One region of the Hylemonella sp. GW821-FHT10B10 genome, then DNA from elsewhere that is predicted to be linked to it. Evidence: predicted binding sites of a transcription regulator. Region 1 holds the regulator's gene; each other region holds the start of a gene.
What was found. The regulator FNR, encoded in region 1, switches genes on or off when oxygen is low (the NO sensors DNR and NnrR bind a similar motif). The targets are predictions, from matches to a motif close to TTGATNNNNATCAA.
Positions count from the first base shown of each region.

Region 1 (6,393 bases):
TGGATCGAGGCGGCGGCCAGGCCGCCGAGCAGTGCGTAGCCGATCACACGGCCCAGCTGGAAGCTCCACAGGGCCTCGGCGCGACGCTCGCCGGCCGCCTGGGCCAGGCCGGCACAGGCGGCACCGCACATGGCGATGCAGTGGGGACCGCCGACCAGTCCCATGAACAGGGCCGTGAGGGCCAGGGAGGTTTGCATGCCCGCCAGTGTAGGGCGTCAAATGATCTTGGAGAAACGGGCGCGGTTGCGGTCGGCCTGCAGGTAGCGGTCGAAGACCATGGCCACGGCGCGCACGAAGTACCAGCCCATGGCCGTGACCTGGATGCCACTGTCGTCCAGCGTCACCAGGCCCTGCTCCGCCAGCGCGCGCAGCGCTTCGAGCTCGGGGGCAAAGTAGCTCCTGAAGTCGATCAGATAGGCCAGGTCGATGGATTCAAACACCAGCTCGCCCTGGCACATCAGGGCCATGATGACGGCGCGCCGCACCAGGTCATCGCGCGAGAGCGCCAGGCCGCGCACCACGGCAAAACGGCCGTGGTCGATGGCGTCGTAGTACTCCTCCAGTGTCTTGGCGTTCTGGCTGTAGGTGGCGCCAATGCGGCCGATGGACGAAACCCCCAGACCAATCAGGTCGCAATCGGGCTGGGTGCTGTAGCCCTGGAAGTTGCGGTGCAGGCGCCCCTGGCGCTTGGCCACAGCCAGCGCGTCGTTGGGCAGGGCGAAGTGGTCCATGCCCACATAGACGTAGCCGGCACCCTGGAAGCGCTCGAGCGCATTGGACAGCATGGCCAGCTTGGCGGCCGCACCGGGCAGTTCGGCACTGGCGATACGCCGCTGCGGCTTGAAGCGCTCGGGCAGGTGGGCGTAGGCATACAGGGCGATGCGGTCCGGGCGCAATTCGGTGACTTGCTGCAGGGTGCGCGCGAAGGACTCGGGGGTCTGCTGCGGCAGGCCATAGATCAGGTCCACGTTGATGGACTCGAAGCCGCGTTCGCGCGCCGCCTGCACCAGGGCGAAGACCTGCTCGGCCGGCTGCACGCGGTGCACGGCCTTCTGTACCGCCGGGTCGAAATCCTGCACCCCGAAGCTCAGGCGATTGAAGCCGAGTTCAGCCAGGGTGTCGAGCCGGCTCGCATCGATGGTGCGGGGATCCACCTCGATCGAATATTCGCCGCCAGGGGCGAGAGTGAAACTGCGCTTGAGCATGGCCATGAGCTGGCGCAATTCGGCGTCGCTCAGGAAGGTCGGGGTGCCGCCACCCAGATGGAGTTGGGTGACCATCTGGCCCACACCGAGCTGGGCCGTGTGCAGGTCCACCTCGCGCCCCAGATAGCGCAGGTATTCGGCCGCGCGGTCATGGTGCTTGGTGATGATCTTGTTGCAGGCGCAGTAATAACAGAGCGACTCGCAAAACGGCAGGTGCACGTAAAGCGAGAGCGGCAACACCAGGGCGGCCGCCCCGGAACGGCGCTGCTGGAGGGCGCGTACATAGTCATCGGGACCGTAGGCCTCGACAAAACGATCGGCCGTCGGATAGGAGGTGTAACGCGGCCCGGCGACGTCATGGCGACGCAGCAACTCGGCAGTGACGGGCTCGACGATTTCAGCATTCATGGCCCGACTTTGCCGGGAACGCCCGTTCCCTGTCTTGATATTCATCAAATGCTGCTAAGGTAGAGGGTGCAAGTTCGCCCCGGCACTGGAGTACCTCTATGACCGATGTCAAAATACAGAGCATGAATCCGCAAACGATCAAAGTCGCCTGCTCCAACTGCAATCTGCGCGAGCTGTGCATGCCCATGGGTCTCAATGCCGACGAAATCGACCGCCTGGACAACATGGTCGCCAACCGCCGCAAGATCAAGCGCGGCGAATCCCTGTTCCGCAATGGCGAAAAATTCACCTCGCTCTACGCCATCCGCACGGGCTTCTTCAAGACCTGCGTGGCCTCCGAGGACGGCCGCGACCAGGTGACCGGTTTCCAGATGGCCGGCGAGATCATCGGCCTGGACGGCATCGTCAGCGATCACCACAGTTGCGACGCGGTGGCCCTCGAAGATGCCGAGGTCTGCGTCATGCCCTTTGACCGCATCGAGGACCTCTCGCGCGAGATCAACGGCCTGCAACGCCATGTGCACAAGATCATGAGCCGTGAAATCGTGCGCGAGCACGGTGTCATGCTGTTGCTGGGCAGCATGCGCGCCGAGGAGCGCCTGGCGGCCTTCCTGCTGAACCTGGTACAGCGTCTGCACGCACGGGGTTTCTCGCAATCAGAGCTGATCCTGCGCATGACACGCGAGGAAATCGGCAGCTACCTCGGCCTCAAGCTGGAGACGGTCAGCCGGACCTTCTCGAAATTCGTGGAAGACGGCATGGTCGAGGTCAAGCAGCGCCATGTGCGCATCCTCGATACGGAAGCCCTGACCCGCCTGGTCAACCACCAGGGCGAATGCCACTGAGCCTGTGCGGCTGAAGCGGCGATGCCCGGGTCAGGCGCCGGGTTGCTCGCCCTGCGGCGGCTCGCGCCGGTTGAGTTCGGAAGACGACAAGGCCAACAGCGCCGTCAACGCGCTGGAGAGCATGGTGATCCCCCAGAAGATGAAAAATGCAAGGGTGTAGATGCCCTGGCGGGACAGTCCGACCGGCTGTCCGAACCAGTGCAGGTCCTGTGGATCCACCATGGCAAACACCAGCATTTCCAGCACGCCTGCCACCAGAAAAGCGGGCCAGGCGATCCACATGAGCTTGTGCAGTTTCATCGTGCCCTCCTCTGGTCAGCGTTTTCAGCGTTTGTCTTGCGCCGGGACCACGGGCGGCGCGCCCGTAGCGGCATGGTTGCGCGCCTGCACGGCCGGGGCCAGACTGGCCGCATCAGCCTCCAGTGCCTTGTTGATCTCGATGCCCTTGCGGTAGTAGTCCTCGCTGACCACGGGATCGGGCATGCGCACCGCGATGTAGAGGGTGACGAAACCGGCCACCACCACCAGTGCCGGACCGGCCAGGACCAGCCAGACGTGGCCGAATTTCCACCAGGGTGCAGGTGACATCTTGTCGCCTTGGTCGCTCATGTGATGTGCTCCTTAACGGGGGACCAGGAACACCGACTTCTCGCTCAGCTGCGCGTCGCGTGCGGTGATCTCGAAATGGATGGGGTGGGTGCCGGCAGCCGCCGCCTCGTAAGGCAGCTGCAGGCGCACGGCAACCCAGCGCGACTGCGTCGACTCGACGCTCACCTGCTCCTCCGAAGCGACGGTCAGGCCCGGCAGGCCGCTGACCGTGATGCGGTACGTCTGCTCGGACTCGGTAGCGTTCATGATCTGCAGGCGGTAGACGTTCTCGATCATGCCGCCAGCCACGATGCGCGCCAGCACACCACGGTCGCGCACCACGTCCACCTTGAAAGGCGTGCGCAAGGCCAGGCTCACCAGCATGGCCACGCACACCGCCCCTAGGATGGCGCTGTAGACCAGCACGCGCGGACGGAACACGTGTCGCCAGGTCTGGACCTGGCTCCAGCCCTTCTGCAACGCATTCTGTGTCGTGTAGCGAATGAGGCCGCGCGGGTAGTTCATCTTGTCCATGACATCGTCGCAGACGTCGATGCAGGCAGCGCAGCTGATGCACTCATACTGCAGGCCCTTGCGGATGTCGATACCCGTGGGACAGACCTGCACGCACAGGGTGCAGTCTATGCAGGACCCCAGGCCCAGGGCCGCGGGGTCGGCCTTGCGCGAGCGGGCGCCGCGCGGCTCGCCGCGCCGCTCGTCGTAGCTCACGATCAGCGTGTCGCGGTCAAACATGGCGCTCTGGAAGCGCGCATAGGGACACATGTACTTGCAGACCTGCTCGCGCAGGAACCCGGCATTTCCGTAGGTGGCAAAGCCGTAGAAAATAACCCAGAAGACCTCCCAGGAGCTCATGCGCAACTGCAGCACCTCCAGGCCCAGCTCATGGATGGGCGTGAAGTAGCCGACGAAGGTGTAACCCGTCCAAAGCGAGAGCAGGATCCACGCCCCGTGCTTGCCGCCCTTGCGCAGCAGCCTGTTCAGGCTCCAGGGCCCCTGGTCCAGGCGCATGCGCGCCGAACGGTCGCCTTCGATGCGACGCTCGATCCAGAGGAAGATTTCGGTGTAGACCGTCTGCGGACAGGCATAACCGCACCACTGGCGCCCCGCCACCGCCGTGAACAGAAACAGCAGCAGCGCCGAGATGACCAGCAGGCCTGTCAGGTAGATGAAGTCCTGCGGGTACAGGACCAGGCCGAAGATGTAGAAACGCCGCGCCCCCAGATCAAAGAGCACGGCCTGGCGCTGGCCCCATTCGAGCCAGGGCAGGCCGTAGAAGACGATCTGGGTCAACCAGACAAAGACCCAGCGCCAGCGGGCGAACAGACCCGTTACGCTGCGAGGATAGATCTTCTTCTGGGCCTCGTAGAGCGAGACCATCACGGCATCGTCGGCGACGGCAGCCGGCACCGCTGTGATGGGGATGACCTTGCGGTCCGCTGGTTCGGTATCGCTCAAATCGACTCCAATCCCTCAGCGGGCAGCCACCTTGGTCCCGCTGGAACGGCTCCAGACATAGGCCGTGAGCACATGGATCTGGGCCTCACTAAGCTTGCCCTCCTGCGCCGGCATCTGGTTCATCTTGCCGTTGTTGATCATGGCAATGATGGCGTTCTCGCCGTAACCGTGCAGCCAGATGTCGTCGGTCAGGTTGGGAGCGCCCAGGGCCGGGTTGCCCTTGCCGTCCATGCCGTGGCAGGCGGCGCAGGCACCGAACTTGGCCTTGCCCAGTGAAGCGCGCAGCGAGTCGTTGGGGCTGCCCGAGAGACTCAGCACGTAGTGCGCCACGTTCTTCACATCGTCCGGCGTGCCGACGGCGGCGGCCATGGGCGGCATGTTGCCGATGCGGCCCTTCGTGATCGTCTCCTTGATCTGCTCCGGCGCACCGCCGTGCAGCCAGTCAGCGTCACTCAGGTTGGGGAAACCCTTGCTGCCGCGCGCATCGGAGCCGTGGCACTGTGCGCAGTTGTTCATGAAAACGCGCTCGCCGATGGCCATGGCCTGCGGATCGCGCGCCACGTCCGGCACGCTCATGGCCGTGAAGCGGGCGTACAGCGGGGCCACCTCTTTATCGCCCTTGGCCATCTCGGCCTGGTACTGGCCCAGTTGGCTCCAGCCCAGCTTGCCCGGGCTGCTGCCCAAGCCCGGGTACATGAAGAGGTAGACCAGGCTGAAGACCACGGTGATGACGAAGAGCCAGACCCACCAGCGCGGCAGGGGGTTGTTCATCTCGCGCAGGTCGCCGTCCCAGACGTGGCCGGTGGTGTTGTCGTTGGCGGTCATGGCCTTGGCCTTGCCGCTGACCCACAGCAGCACCAGACAGGCAATGATGCCGACAATGGTGATCGCCGTGACGAAGACCGACCAGAAGTTGCTTGTGAAATCGCTCATGATTCTTCCTTAGACGGCGCGTTAATCCTGCTCGAAGGGCAGCTTGGCGGCCTGCTCGAAATCGGCCGCATTGCGACCGGACCAGGCCCACAGCACGATGCCGATGAAGCAGACCAGGGCAGCGACGGTGACGACGGAACGCAGGGTGTTGACGTCCATGATGTGTTGCTCCTGTGCTTACTTGAGGGCGGTACCCAGAACCTGCAGGTAGGCGATCAGGGCGTCCATTTCCGACTTGCCCTTGACTTCCTCGCCTGCTTTGGCGATCTGCTCATCGGTGTAGGGGACCCCCACCACGCGCAGCGCCTTCATGTGGGTAGGCAGCGCAGCCGCATCCACTGTGTCCTTGAGCAGCCAGGGATAGGCCGGCATGTTGGACTCGGGCACCAGGTCACGTGGGTTGTTCAGGTGCAGGCGATGCCACTCGTCGCTGTATTTCCCGCCCACGCGGGCCAGGTCCGGCCCGGTGCGCTTGCTGCCCCACTGGAAGGGGTGGTCGTAGACCGACTCGCCGGCCACGGAGTAGTGGCCGTAGCGCAGCGTCTCGGCTCGGAAGGGGCGGATCATCTGCGAGTGGCAGTTGTAGCAACCCTCGCGGACATAGACGTCGCGCCCGGCCAGCTGCAGCGCGGTGTAGGGCTGGATGCCCTTGAGCGGCTCGGTAGTGGACTTCTGGAAGAACAGCGGAACGATCTCGACCAGTCCGCCGACCAGCAGCACCAGCAGGATGAGCACGATCATCAGGAAGTTGTTGGTCTCGATCTTCTCATGGGAAAGACCGCTGGATGTGTTGTTGTTTGCCATGGTGTTTTCCTTCTCAGGCGTGGGCGGCAGCTGCGGGAATCGCGACTTCGGACGCGCGACCGGCAGTGGCTGTCTTGATCACGTTCCACAGCATGACCAGCATGCCCAGCAGATAGAGCGCACCGCCGAGCAGG
Region 1 is NZ_JBWKNN010000001.1:1,673,729-1,680,121, forward strand. It holds gene AC07NT_RS08145 (sulfite exporter TauE/SafE family protein) at 1-197, opposite strand, end outside; gene hemN (oxygen-independent coproporphyrinogen III oxidase) at 216-1,613, opposite strand; gene fnr (fumarate/nitrate reduction transcriptional regulator Fnr) at 1,736-2,458, shown strand; gene AC07NT_RS08160 (hypothetical protein) at 2,489-2,758, opposite strand; gene AC07NT_RS08165 (FixH family protein) at 2,783-3,067, opposite strand; gene ccoG (cytochrome c oxidase accessory protein CcoG) at 3,080-4,522, opposite strand; gene ccoP (cytochrome-c oxidase, cbb3-type subunit III) at 4,538-5,455, opposite strand; gene AC07NT_RS08180 (cbb3-type cytochrome oxidase subunit 3) at 5,477-5,614, opposite strand; gene ccoO (cytochrome-c oxidase, cbb3-type subunit II) at 5,633-6,259, opposite strand; gene ccoN (cytochrome-c oxidase, cbb3-type subunit I) at 6,273-6,393, opposite strand, start outside.

Region 2 (6,393 bases), 1.1 Mb from region 1:
TGGGCACCATCATGATCACGGCCTGCCGCAAGCTTGGCATCGCCGGCGTCGTGATCGACGGCTCCGTGCGGGATGCGCTGGAGCTCGAGGAGATGGCTTATCCGGTGTTCAGCGTCGGCACCAATCCGAATGGCCCGACCAAGCTGGTGCCGGGCCGTATCGGCCATCCCGTCACGGTAGGCGGAGTGACAGTGCATCCCGGTGACTTCGTTCTGGGCGATGCGGACGGCGTGGTCGTGGTCGAGCGCGACAAGATCGCATCGCTGCTGCCCCTGGCGGCCAAGAAGGTCAAGGACGAGTCCGAGCGCATCGCGGGCATCCACAAGGGCGATACCGCCGCCAAATGGCTCGATGCCGCCTTGCGCGCTGCCGGCGTCCTGAAAGAGGGGGAGCGCCTGTGAGCGTGGCGACTGAAGCGGGCAAGCCGGTGGTGCTGGTCACGGCTGCTGATCTGGCGCCACAGGCGTTGGAACTGCTGCGGGATTTCGAGGTGATCTATACGGGCAAGACGCCGACCGAGGACGACATCGTGGCGCTGTGTGCCCGGTACAACCCCGTGGCCATCATCGTGCGCTACGGCGCCGTGGGCGCCAGGGCCATCGGTGCCGCGCCTGCACTGCGCGTGATCTCCAAACACGGCAGCGGTACCGACACCATCGACAAGGCCGCGGCCCAGGCGCGCCAGGTGCAGGTGCGCGCCGCGGTCGGGGCAAATGCCGCGGCCGTGGCCGAGCAGGCCCTGGCACTGCTGCTGGCTTGCGCCAAGTCCGTGCCGAAATTGAACGCGCGCATGCATGGAGGTCTGTGGGACAAGGCCACACACAAGAGCCAGGAGCTGGGTGGCCGCACCATCGGTCTGGTCGGTCTGGGCGCCATCGGCCTGCGATTCGCCAGGATGGTCCAGGCCATGGACATGCGTGTCATCGGCTTCGATCCCTATGCGCGGGCATTTCCGCCGGGGGTGGAGAAGGTGGACCTGGACACCTTGTGGCGGACATCGGATGCGATCTCCTTCCACTGCCCGTTGACCGACGAGAACCGCAACATGCTGAACCGCAGCACGCTGGCCCTGTGCAAGCCCGGGGCGATCGTGGTGAACACGGCACGCGGCGGGCTGATCGACGAGACCGCGTTGCTCGATGCGCTGCGCTCGGGCCAGCTTGCCTCGGCCGGCCTGGACAGCTTTGCAGTGGAGCCCATGACCGCGGGGCACCCTTTCCAGGGGGAGGAGCGCATCGTGCTCAGCCCGCACATCGGCGGTGTCACGGCAGACGCCTACGTCAAGATGGGTGTGGGGTCCGTGGAAAACCTGCTGGCCGTCCTGCGCGGCTAGGGCCTGCAGCCGGCCTCAACTCACGCCTGCGCTGGTCGCCAGCACCGCTGCCTGCACGCGTGTACTGACATCCAGCTTGCGCAGAACGTGCTGCACGTGGATCTTGACCGTCGTTTCGGCGATGCCGAGATCGGCGCCGATCTCCTTGTTGCTGGCGCCACGGGCGATGCCGCGCAGGATGTCGCGTTCGCGGGGCGATAGCTGACGCAGCAGGGTCTGGGCCGGAGTGGCGGGCGCTGCTGCCGGGGCGACGGGCTTGCCGTTCTGGAAGGCCGAGACCAGCTTGCTGGTCATCTCGGGCGCCACCACCTTTTCACCTTGCATGACACGGTGGATGGCGGCGCTCAGCGCATCGCCTTCGATGGTCTTGAGCAGGTAGCCGGCGGCGCCGGCCTGCAGGGCGTTGCCCAGGTCCTGTTCATCTTCGCTGACGGTCAGCATGAGCACACGCGCTTGCGGCGCGGCCTCGCGCAGGGCGGGCAGGGCGTCCACGCCGCGCACGCCGGGCAGGTGGTTGTCCAGCAGGATCAGGTCGGGCTGCAGTTCCTGCGCACGGCGCTGGGCCTCGCCGGCGTCGGCGGCATCTCCCACCACTTCGAAAGCGCTCTCACGCGCCAGCAGGGCCGTGAGGCCGCGGCGGAACAGGGTGTGGTCGTCGACCACCAGGATGCGGATGCGTTCAGCTCGGGACATGTTCCAGGACCGCAGTGGAAGGGGCTAGCGAGGATGCGCGGGCGGCCACCAGCTGGGCTGGCAGGGTGAGCACCACGGAGGTGCCGGCGCCGGGTGTGGAGATGAGTTCGACGCGCGCGCCGATGCGTTCGGCGCGTTCGCGCATGATGCGCAAGCCCACGTGGCTGTCGTCGATGCTGTCGTCGTCCCAGTCGAAACCGCGCCCGTCGTCGCGCACCTCGAAGCGCCACTCGGGCTGCTGCTGCACGTCCAGCCAGACCTGGCTGGCACGCGCGTGCTTGCGCACATTGGACAGGGCTTCCTGCACGATGTGCAGCACCTGGATCTGCAGGTCCGGCGCCAGCGGCAGGCCCTGGCCCTGCATCTGCAGGTGCGCCTTCAGGCCGCTTTGCAACTCGAACTTGTGCAGGGTGGTGGTGAGCGCGGTATCGATGTCTTCGGTGTTGGTGCGGGTGCGGAAGTGCATGAGCAGCTCACGCACATCGCCATAACTTTCGCGCACGCCGGCGTCGATCTCCTCCAGCACCAGGCCCATGGCCTGGCGGTCGCCCGTGGCCAGGGCGTCGCGCATGAGCTGCACCTGGATCTTGAGGAAGGCCAGGGACTGGGCGATGGAATCGTGCAGTTCGCGTGCCAGCAGGTGGCGCTCCTGCGAGACGGCGGCTTCCTTCTCCAGCGCGTTCAGGCGCAGGTTTTCCATGGCGCCGGCCAGGTGGCTGGCCAGGGCTTCGAGCAGCGAGCGCTCGGCGGCCGAGGGGTCGGTGCGGGCGTGGAAGAACAGGTCCACCTCGCCCATGAGGCGGTCGTGCAGGCGCACCGGGATGTTGACCAGCGATTCGTAGCCGGCCTGGCCGCACAGGCGCTCGCGCGTGTCGCCCAGGGCGTGGATGGGGATGACACGCAGGCTGGCGTCTTCCGTCATACCGGCGCCGCAGTGGCAGTCGCCCTTGTGGATGCAGTGCTCGGCCTCCACCATCTCGGCGGGCAGGCCCTGGGCGGCCAGCATCAGGTAGCGCTGGTTGCTCTGGTCGGACCAGCGCAGGGCCACGCCGTCGGCGTGCGCGATGCGCTGGATGCTGCGCACGAAACCCTGGGCCAGTTCGTCCAGCGTGGTGGCGCGCGCCACCAGGGCGGTGACCTCGTACAGACTGGCCAGGCGCTCACGTTTTTCTTCCAGCTCGGCGGTCTTCTCGGCCACCTTGGCCTCCAGGTGGCGGTACATGGACTGCAGGTGCGCGGCCATGTCGTTGAAGCCTTCGGCCAGGGTGCCGAACTCGTCGCTGCTGACGCGGTCCACACGGGCGTCGAAGTCGCCGCCCTGGATCTTCTCGATGGCGCGCTTGAGCAGGCCCACGGGTTCGAGCACCAGAGACTGGCCGATGTAGAGCATCACCACGGTGCCCAGGATGACCAGGGCCATCAGCGTGGTCTGCAGCAGGTGCAGGATGGCGGTCCAGCGGGAGATGTGGGTTTCGATGCCGCGCACGAAGGCGTCGATGTGACCGACGAAGGCGATGGTCATCTCGCGCAGCTGCTGCGGCTGCGCGGGTGTGGCCGGGCCGATCAGCAGCTGGCGAAAGCCTTGCCAGTCCTGCTCGATCACGCCAAAACGCGCCTGCACCGTATCGTCCCAGGGTACGAAGAGCGGGCGCTCTGGGTCGCCCTGGCGCAGCACGGCCAGGCTGCCCTCGAAAGTCTGCACCAGCTCCGGCAGTTCGTCGGTCTGGCCCGTGCCCAGGCTCAGCGACATGCGGTAGGCCTGCATGCGCATGCTGCCGGCCTCGTTGACGGCGGCGGCGCCGCCGTCCAGCTGCCAGGACACCCACAGCGTGGCCGCCGTGGCCAGCAGGGCCATCAGCAGAAAGGGGGTGCCGGCCAGCGTCAGTTTGGCGGCCAGGCTGCGTTGTTTGCGCGGTGTCATGGTGATCCCGGTCAGGGACCACCAGTGTGCCGCCGATGGGCCCGGCCGGGTGGGTCCGAATCTTGATCTGAGTCAAATGACGGCGCAATAGCCCCGCTGAGGCGGCCTTGGCCGGGCGAGCGGCTCTCAGAAAGGCGGCGGGCTGCGCCAGTGCAGGGTGGCGCCGGTGAGCGGGTGGGCGAGCGCAAGCTCGCTGGCGTGCAGCAGCAGGCGCGGGCTGCGTGCCAGGTTGTCTGCGTCGGCGTACAGCGCATCACCGAGGATGGGGTGGCCGATGGCCTGCAAGTGCACACGCAGCTGGTGGGTGCGGCCGGTCACGGGCTCCAGTTCCAGCCGGGTCCGGGGCCGGCCCTGCGCGTCTTCCTCATGTGCGAGCACGCGCCAACGGGTCAGGCTGGCCTTGCCTTGCGCGTCGACCTTCTGTCGCGGGCGGTTCGGCCAGTCGCTCATGAGGGGCAGGGCGATCTCGCCCCACGCGCCTGCGGGCGCAGCCAGGTGGCCGGCAATCACGGCGATGTAGCGCTTGTGCACCTCGCGAGATTCAAAGGCCATGCTCAGGGTGCGTTGCAGCTCGGGGCCACGTGCCATCAGCAACAGGCCCGAGGTGGCCATGTCCAGCCGGTGCACGATCAGTGCGTCGGCCCACTGTGACTGGGCGCGGGTGCTGGCGCAGTCCTGCTTGTCGGCGCCGCGCCCGGGCACCGAGAGCAGGCCGGCCGGTTTGTCCAGCACCAGAAGGGCATCGTCTGCATGCAGGCAGACGATGCCCTGTGTTTCAACGTTGGCCTTCACCCTGGATCAGGCGCTGCACGGTATCGCACAGCTCCGAGACGTCGTTGGGCTTGTGGATCAGGGCGCGGGCGCCGGCGTCCAGCGCGGCGGCCTCGATCTCGGGGGTGATGTAACCCGAGGCCAGGGCCATGGGCAGCTTGGGGCGGATGCGGCGCGCGTCGTTGAGCAGCTCCACCCCGCTGTAACCCGGCATGTTGTAGTCGGTCACGAGCAGGTCGTACTCGTCGGGCTGCGCGCGCAGTGCGGCCAGGGCAGCCTGCGGGTCGGTGTAGGCGCTGACCTTGAAGCCGCGCCGCCCCAGCACGCGCTCGACCAGGAAGGACAGGGCCTTGTCGTCGTCCACGTACATCACGTGGCGGCCGAAACCCATCACGGTCTGCAGGCGCGTGGGCTCGGCCGGGACCGAGGGTATGTCGTCATCGGCGTCGGCCACCGGAAAATAGAGTGTGAACTCGCTGCCCTCGCCCGGCGTGCTGCTCACGTCCACCGTGCCCAGGTGGGTGCGCATGACACCGTGCACCACGGCCAGACCCAGGCCCGTGCCCTGGCCCACGGGCTTGGTGGTGAAGAAGGGTTCGAAGATGCGCTGCAGGGTCTCGGGCTCCATGCCGCTGCCGCTGTCGCGCACGGCCAGGGTCACGTAGCGTCCGTCGGACAGGCCCAGACGCTGGCACTCCAGGAAGTCGGGGTTCGCGCTGTTGAGTTCGATGCTGACCGTGCCGCGTGTGCCGCCGATGGCGTGGATGGCGTTGGTGCACAGGTTGATCAGCGCCTGCTCGACCTGGGTGGCGTCGGCCAGCACGGCCGGCGTTTCGCGCAGACGCACCTGCAGATCCACCGTGGGCGGCAGGGTGACCTTCATGAGGCGCACCGATTCCTGCACCACCTCGACGAGCTGGATGGGGTGGCGCTTGGGGGTCTCGTTGCGGCTGAAGGTCAGGATCTGGCGCACCAGGTCGCGCCCGCGGCGCCCGGCTTTCTCGATTTCGCCCAGGCTGACCTGCACCGGGGAGTCGGCCTCGGCGTCCTGGCGTGCCAGCGTGACGTTGCCGAGGATGGCGCCCAGGATGTTGTTGAAATCGTGCGCGATACCTCCGGCCATCGTGCCGATGGCCTGCATCTTGTGCGCCTCGCGCAGCTGGGCTTCGAGGATGTTGCGCTGTGCCTCCATCTGGCGGCGCGCCGTGAGGTCGCGTGCAAAGACGGTGGTGATGTCGCCATCGCCCTCGGGCTGGCGTTCACGCGAGACACTGACCTCCAGCGCCAGGGGCAGGCCCTCGGCGGTGCACCCGCTCACCTCGCCCAGCGTGGCCTGGGTCGAGAGGCGGGTGGCGGCAATGGCGGCAATGGCCTCGGGCAGGAAACGCCCCAGCGAGGTCTTGAGCGCTTCTTCCGGCGGGCACTGGAACAGCGCGGCGGCAGCCGGGTTGAAGACGGTGATGCGCTGCTCGGCGTCGACGCAGATGATGGCGTCGAGCGAGGAGTTGATGATGGCGGCCAGGCGGTTCTCGCTCAGGCGCAGTTCCTCGTTGCGCTGCTGCAGGGCCAGGGCGCTTTCCTGCAGGGCGCGGCGGCGTTCCTGCAGGGCGCGCCGCTCGGTCAGCAGCGGGCCCTGGTCGATCACCGCGCAGATGAAATGGGTGAGATCGCGGTC
Region 2 is NZ_JBWKNN010000001.1:546,515-552,907, forward strand. It holds gene AC07NT_RS02645 (RraA family protein) at 1-401, shown strand, start outside; gene AC07NT_RS02650 (NAD(P)-dependent oxidoreductase) at 398-1,333, shown strand; gene AC07NT_RS02655 (response regulator) at 1,349-2,026, opposite strand; gene AC07NT_RS02660 (type IV pili methyl-accepting chemotaxis transducer N-terminal domain-containing protein) at 2,013-3,947, opposite strand; gene AC07NT_RS02665 (RluA family pseudouridine synthase) at 4,074-4,739, opposite strand; gene AC07NT_RS02670 (PAS domain-containing hybrid sensor histidine kinase/response regulator) at 4,723-6,393, opposite strand, start outside.
Region 2: the regulator FNR is predicted to act here: its motif matches at 4,010-4,023, upstream of AC07NT_RS02660 (type IV pili methyl-accepting chemotaxis transducer N-terminal domain-containing protein).

Region 3 (6,393 bases), on a different contig from region 1:
TGATACGTGGGCGGCAAAACAGCGCCCCGTGGCCGACGACAGCAGGGGCATCACATCCCCCAGGCGCAGGTTCACGGTGACGGCTTGGGGCGATTCTTCCCAGTGCACGATGGTGGGGCCGTGGTTGCCCCAGACCGCCAGGGCCAGCGTGTGGCCGATGTGCCGCATCAGCGCGGGCATCCGTTCACGCGCCAGTTTCACGGCGTCCAGCCGCGTGATGGCCGCCAGGCCCATGCGCAGCGCGGCCGGGCCCAGGTCGTAGCGTGCGCTGGCCGCGTCCTGGCTGACCAGGCCCAGGCGCTGGAAACTCACCAGGTAGCGGTGGGCCTTGGCCGCGCTCATGCCGGCGGTGGCAGCCAGGTCGCGCAGCATCAGTGGCCCGTTGGCGCGGGCCAGCGCGTCGACGAGGGCAAAGCCCACCTCGACCGACTGGATGCCTGCGCGTGTCTTGTCCATGATGTAATTGGAAGGAACCCCGTTTCGACGGGTGCACTCAGTTTAACGATACGTCATTCGAGAAACCATCGATGAAGCTTGCCACCTACAAGGACGGTTCGCGCGACGGCCAACTGGTCGTCGTCTCGCGCGATCTGAGCACGGCGCATTATGCGACCGGCATTGCCCACCACCTGCAGCAGGTGCTGGACGACTGGAACTTCCTCTCGCCGCAGCTGCAGGACCTTTACGTCACGCTCAACCAGGGCAAGGCGCGTCACGCTTTCCCGTTTGACCCGGCGCAATGCATGGCGCCGCTGCCGCGCGCCTACCAGTGGGCCGACGGTTCGGCCTACATCAACCATGTGGAGCTGGTGCGCCTGGCGCGCAAGGCCGAGGTACCGGCCAACTACTACACCGAACCGCTGATGTACCAGGGCGGCAGCGATGATTTCCTGGGCCCGCGTGATGACGTGGTCTGCGTCAGCGAGGAGCACGGCATCGACTTCGAGGCCGAGGTGGCCGTGGTCACCGCCGACGTGCCCATGGGCGCCGGCCCCGAGCAGGCCCTGGACGGCATCCGTCTCGTGATGATCGCCAATGACGTCAGCCTGCGCCACCTCATTCCGGATGAGCTGGCCAAGAACTTCGGTTTCCTGCAGAGCAAACCCGCCACCGCCTTCGGCCCCGTCGCGGTCACGCTGGACGAACTGGGCGACAGCTGGCAGCAGGGCCGGTTGCACCTCACCCTGCAAAGCGCCTGGAACGGTCGCACCGTGGGCATGTGCGAGGCCGGTGAGGAAATGACCTTCCATTTCGGCCAGCTCATCGCGCACCTGGCTAAGACGCGCAATGTGCGCGCCGGCAGCATCATCGGCTCGGGCACGGTCAGCAACCGCGCCACCGAAGTCAATGGCAAGAAGGAGTGGAGCAAGGGCTACAGCTGCATCGCCGAGAAGCGCGCGATCGAAACCATCCAGGATGGCCAGCCCGTCACTGACTACATGAAGTTCGGCGACACCATCCGCATCGAGATCAAGGGCAAGGACGGCCAGTCGGTCTTCGGCGCCATCGACCAGAAGATCGTGCCACTGGCGAAGTAAGGCGCCACCCGCCCGCAAAAAAGGCGACCCGAGGGTCGCCTTTTTTTGCGCCGAGGGCAAGTCAGAGCTTCTAGTTCATCTGGTCGTACTTGAGGAAATACTGCTTGGCCATGGCCACCAGCTGGCCGTCGCTCGGGTGGTCACTGGTGACTACACCGACGATGGCCTTGGCTATATCCTTGTCATGGCGCGTGCAATGCGCCTTGAACTCGTCCTTGGCCTGGGCCGGACCGGTGATCAGGATCTCGTGCACGCCCTTGAGGGCCTCGGCGACCGAGTGGTAGTAGGTCTCGTCGCCGCTGCTGTGGCCGCCGGCGGGGCTGTGGTGGCCGGTGGCACTGTCGCCGCGACCCGAGCCCTGGTGCGAGCCCGTGTGGCCGCCCGTGGCCTTGTGGTGGCTGCGTGACTTGATCTTCTGCGCGGCGATGTGCTCGCGGTCGAAGAGGATGACGTGGGCTTCGGAACGGTCGAGCCAGACGATGGCGTGGAAGGTGGGCATGGTGGTTTCTTTCTTCGGGTCGTAAGGTGAAGGGTGCGCGTCAGGCGCGGCGCCCGTGTTCGAACTTGTCCTGGCAGTTGAGGCAGCGCGGCGTTTCGGGCGCGGCATGCAGGCGGGCGGCGGCGATGTCGCTGCCGCAATCGACGCACACGCCATAGTTGCCGTCGGCGATGCGCTGCAGCGCGGCATCCACGGCGTCGAGTTCGGCACTTTCGCGGGCATCGAGCGTGAATTCCAGCTCGCGTTCGGTTTCCATCTGCGCGCGGGAATCTTCCTTCTGCCCGCCGAAATGCTCGTCCGAGGCCTGCGCCCGGCCTACGTTGCCGCCGCGCAGGCTGGCCAGCTGGGCCAGCAGGGAGGAGCGCTGTTCAAGCAGCTGCTTCTTGAAGGGTGCTGTGATCTGGGTGCTCATATCGGACTCTCCATCAGGGTACGGAGCCATCATGCGCGTCCACTCTGCGCTCGTCTTTGACACAGGTCAAGGTCGGTGCCGGCAGCCGGCCGGGACCGGTGGGGGATAATGCAGCGCATGCAGACCCTGCGCCACGCCCGTTTCCTCGCCCGCCTTGTGCTGGTGTGGTTCACGTTCGCGCTGGGCGTTGCCATCGCGTCGCCCCTGGTGAAGCCGCAGTCCATGGAACTGGTCTGCGCCAGCGGCGGGGCCATGAAGCTGATCGTCACGAGCGACGACGGCAGCCAGGCGGCATCCAGCCTCACACTGGATTGCCCCCTCTGTGTCACCGCCGGCGCGCCGCCGTCCCTGGCCCAGCCTGCAGCGCAGCTTCCCGCAGCGCTGGCACATGTGCTGCTCCCGGTGGCCGCCGCACATCTCTCCGGCCGCACGGCTGCGGCACTGCCCGCGCGCGGGCCTCCCTCGCTTTCCTGATCCATCGCTGCGCAGTTCCCGCTTTTCACCCGGGTGAAAGGCGCGGCTGCATCCCCTGATGTTTCCGGAGCGTATTCATGCGGAAGAACCGCCTGGTCATGGCCTTGGCCCTGGCCTGTCCCTTGGCTTTTGAGGTCTCGGCCCAGAACGTCGCGGCGCAGGCCGAAACCGATGCGCCGGCGAAGTCGCTCGGTGTGGTCACCGTCAACAGCGGCCAGCCCACCTCGCTGCCCACGCAGATTCCCGCCACCATCGAGGGTGTGACGCGCGAGCAGATCGCGGAGACCGTCAATGCCACCGACAGCGAGGATGCGCTGAAGTACTTCCCCAGCCTGCTGGTGCGCAAGCGTTATGTGGGTGACTACAACCACGCGGTGCTGTCCAGTCGCGCCTCGGGCACGGGCAACAGCGCGCGCTCGGCGGTGTACGCCGACGGCATCTTGCTCTCCAACTACCTGGGCAATGGCGCCACCTATGCGCCGCGCTGGGGCATGGTGAGCCCCGAGGAGATCGAGCGGGTCGACGTCATGTACGGCCCCTACTCAGCGGCCTATCCGGGCAACTCCGTGGGCGCCGTGGTGGACTATGTGACGCGCATGCCCAGCCACTTCGAGGGCTCGGCCAGCGTGGGTGCCTGGAACCAGAACTTCAAGCTCTACAACAGCAGCGCCAGCTATGGCGGCAGCCAGGGCAGCGCCTCGCTGGGCAGCCGCAGTGGCGACTGGTCCTGGTGGGTCCATGTGAACCACACGGACAGCACGGGCCAGCCCCTGGTGTTCGCCACCAAGTTGCTGTCGGCCACGGGCGGCGCGGGCGCCACGCCGGTCACCGGTGCCGTGCGCACCCTGAGCACCACCAATGCGGACAACTACATCCTGGGCACCAACACCCAGTACCACACCGTGCAGGACCAGGCCCGGATCAAGCTGGCTTACGACCTCTCGCCCACGCTGCGCGCCAGCTACACCCTGGGCAGCTGGGCCAACACCGCCGAAGGCAACCCGCAGAGTTATCTGCGCGACGCCGCGGGCAATGCGGTGTATTACGGCGACGTGCAGATCAACGGCCAGAGCTACAACGTCAACAATGCCTTCAATGCCTCGCGTGAGAGCCTGGCGCACGTGATGCACGGCCTCTCGCTCAAGAGCAACACCAAAGGCGAGTGGGACGGGGAGCTGGCTGCCAGCGTCTATGACTATGGCCGCGACCAGCTGCGTGCGGCCACACTCTCGGCCACTTCCACCCTGGGCGGCGGCGCGGGCACGATCACCGACCAGAAGGGCACGGGCTGGTCCACCGTGGTGGCGCGCGGCACCTGGCGACCCCAGGGCCTGCAGGGCGCGCACATCGTGGACTTCGGCGCCCAGCAGGACAACTACCAGCTGCGCATCCTCAAATCCAACATCGCCGGCAACTGGCTGACCGATGGCGCGGGTTCGCTCAACAGCGACGTCGGCGGCAAGACGCAGACTCAGGCCCTCTATGGCCAGGACAGCTGGACCTTCGCGCCGCGGTGGAAGACCGTGCTGGGCGCGCGCGTTGAGCAATGGAGCGCGTCGGGTGGTTACACCCGCCTCAGCGGCTCCACCCCGGTGGACTACGCCAGCCGCATCGAGAACTACGTCTCGCCCAAGGCCGCACTGGCGTATCAGTGGTCGGCCGACAAGGTGCTCAAGGCCGCCACGGGCCGCGCTGTGCGCATGCCTACTGTGCAGGAACTCTACGGTGCCACCTCCAACGCCAACCTCTCCTTCGTGAACGACCCGAATCTGGCACCGGAAAAATCCTGGACCACCGAGCTCACCCTGGAGCAGGACCTGGGCCGCGGTCTGCTGCGCCTGACCGTGTTCAACGAGGACACGCGTGATGCGCTCTACTCGCAGCTCATCCCTGGCAGCACTACCACCAGCCGTGTGCAGAACATCGACGCGGTCAATACCCAGGGCGTGGAGCTGGCCTACAACGGCAGCGATGCGCTGCTCAAGGGCCTGGAGCTGTCTGGCAGCCTGACCTATGCCGACTCGCGCATCGTCAGCAACCCGACCAACCCGGCCAGCGTGGGCAAGTACCAGCCGCGTGTGCCGGTCTGGCGTGCCACGGCGCTGGCCAACTACCGCTTCGACGAGCAGCAGAGCGGCTCCCTGGGGGTGCGCTACAGCGGCAAGCAGTATTCCACGCTCGACAACTCCGACGTCAACGGTGACGCCTACACAGGTGCCAGCAGCTACCTGGTGACCGATGTGCGGTGGCGCTACCGCTTCAACCCCAGGACCGTGGCTTCACTGGGCATCGACAACCTCACCGACGAAACCTACTGGAACTTCCACCCCTATCCGCAACGCACCTACGTGGCGGATCTCAAAGTCAATTTCTGAAAGAGCCCCTATGAAAAACCTTCTTGCTTTCCTTGGCACCAGCGCCGTGTTGGCGATCTCCACTCCCGCCTCGGCCCACGTGGTCCTGGAAGACCAGGCCGCGCTGGCCGGCAGCAGCTACCGCGCTGTCTTCCGCGTGGGTCACGGCTGCGACGGCAGCCCCACCACGGCCATTCGGGTGGTCCTGCCCGCTGGCGTGCGCGGCGCCAAGCCCATGCCCAAGGCAGGCTGGACCCTGGCCGTGCGACGCGAAACCCTGGCCCAGCCCTACAGCAGCCACGGCAAGGCCGTCAGCGTCGACGTGGTCGAGGTCAGCTGGACAGCCAGCAGCCCGGCCTACGCCTTGCAGGACGATTGGTACGACGAGTTCGTCTTGCGCGCCACCGTGCCCGAACAGGCCGGGGCCCTGTGGTTCCGTGTAGAGCAGACTTGCGCCCAAGGCCGGCTGGACTGGTCCGAGATTCCCGCGCAAGGCACGTCAACCCGCGGCCTCAAGACGCCTGCGGTCCTGCTCGAGGTGCTGCCCTCGGGGCCGTCCGCAATGCACGCCCACTGAGCTTTCCCTTTATAGTTTTCCATCAGGAGTCACGCCATGTCTTGCAAATTCATCCACATCCTCGTTGCCGCACTCACGCTATCGGTCAGCTGCGCGCATGCGCAGACCGTCGACGTCAGCGAGGCCTGGGTCCGTGCCACCGTGCAGGGCCAGAAGGCCAGCGGTGCTTTCATGAAGCTCACCGCGAAGGAAAACACGCGCCTGGTCGATGCGTCCTCGCCGGTGGCCGGCATCACCGAAGTGCATGAGATGAAGATGGAGGGCGACATTATGAAGATGCGCGCCGCTCCGGACATCGAGCTGCCTGCCGGCAAGACCGTGGAGTTCAAGCCTGGCGGTTACCACGTGATGCTGATGGACCTGAAGACCGCGCTGAGGAAGGACAGCACCATCCCCCTGACCCTGGTGTTCAAGGACGCCAAGGGCGTCGAGAGCAAGCTGCAGGTGCAGCTGCCGGTGCGCATGGCGGCACCGGGTACCGACGCGAAGCACTGAGGCTGCGCGCCGGGGCCGGCGCTAACGTCCCAGCAGATTGCGCT
Region 3 is NZ_JBWKNN010000004.1:308,783-315,175, reverse strand. It holds gene AC07NT_RS17280 (IclR family transcriptional regulator) at 1-456, opposite strand, end outside; gene AC07NT_RS17275 (fumarylacetoacetate hydrolase family protein) at 528-1,538, shown strand; gene AC07NT_RS17270 (hypothetical protein) at 1,609-2,037, opposite strand; gene AC07NT_RS17265 (TraR/DksA family transcriptional regulator) at 2,078-2,449, opposite strand; gene AC07NT_RS17260 (DUF2946 family protein) at 2,567-2,923, shown strand; gene AC07NT_RS17255 (TonB-dependent receptor) at 3,001-5,298, shown strand; gene AC07NT_RS17250 (YcnI family copper-binding membrane protein) at 5,309-5,854, shown strand; gene AC07NT_RS17245 (copper chaperone PCu(A)C) at 5,891-6,349, shown strand; gene AC07NT_RS17240 (FadR/GntR family transcriptional regulator) at 6,371-6,393, opposite strand, start outside.
Region 3: the regulator FNR is predicted to act here: its motif matches at 2,506-2,519, upstream of AC07NT_RS17265 (TraR/DksA family transcriptional regulator).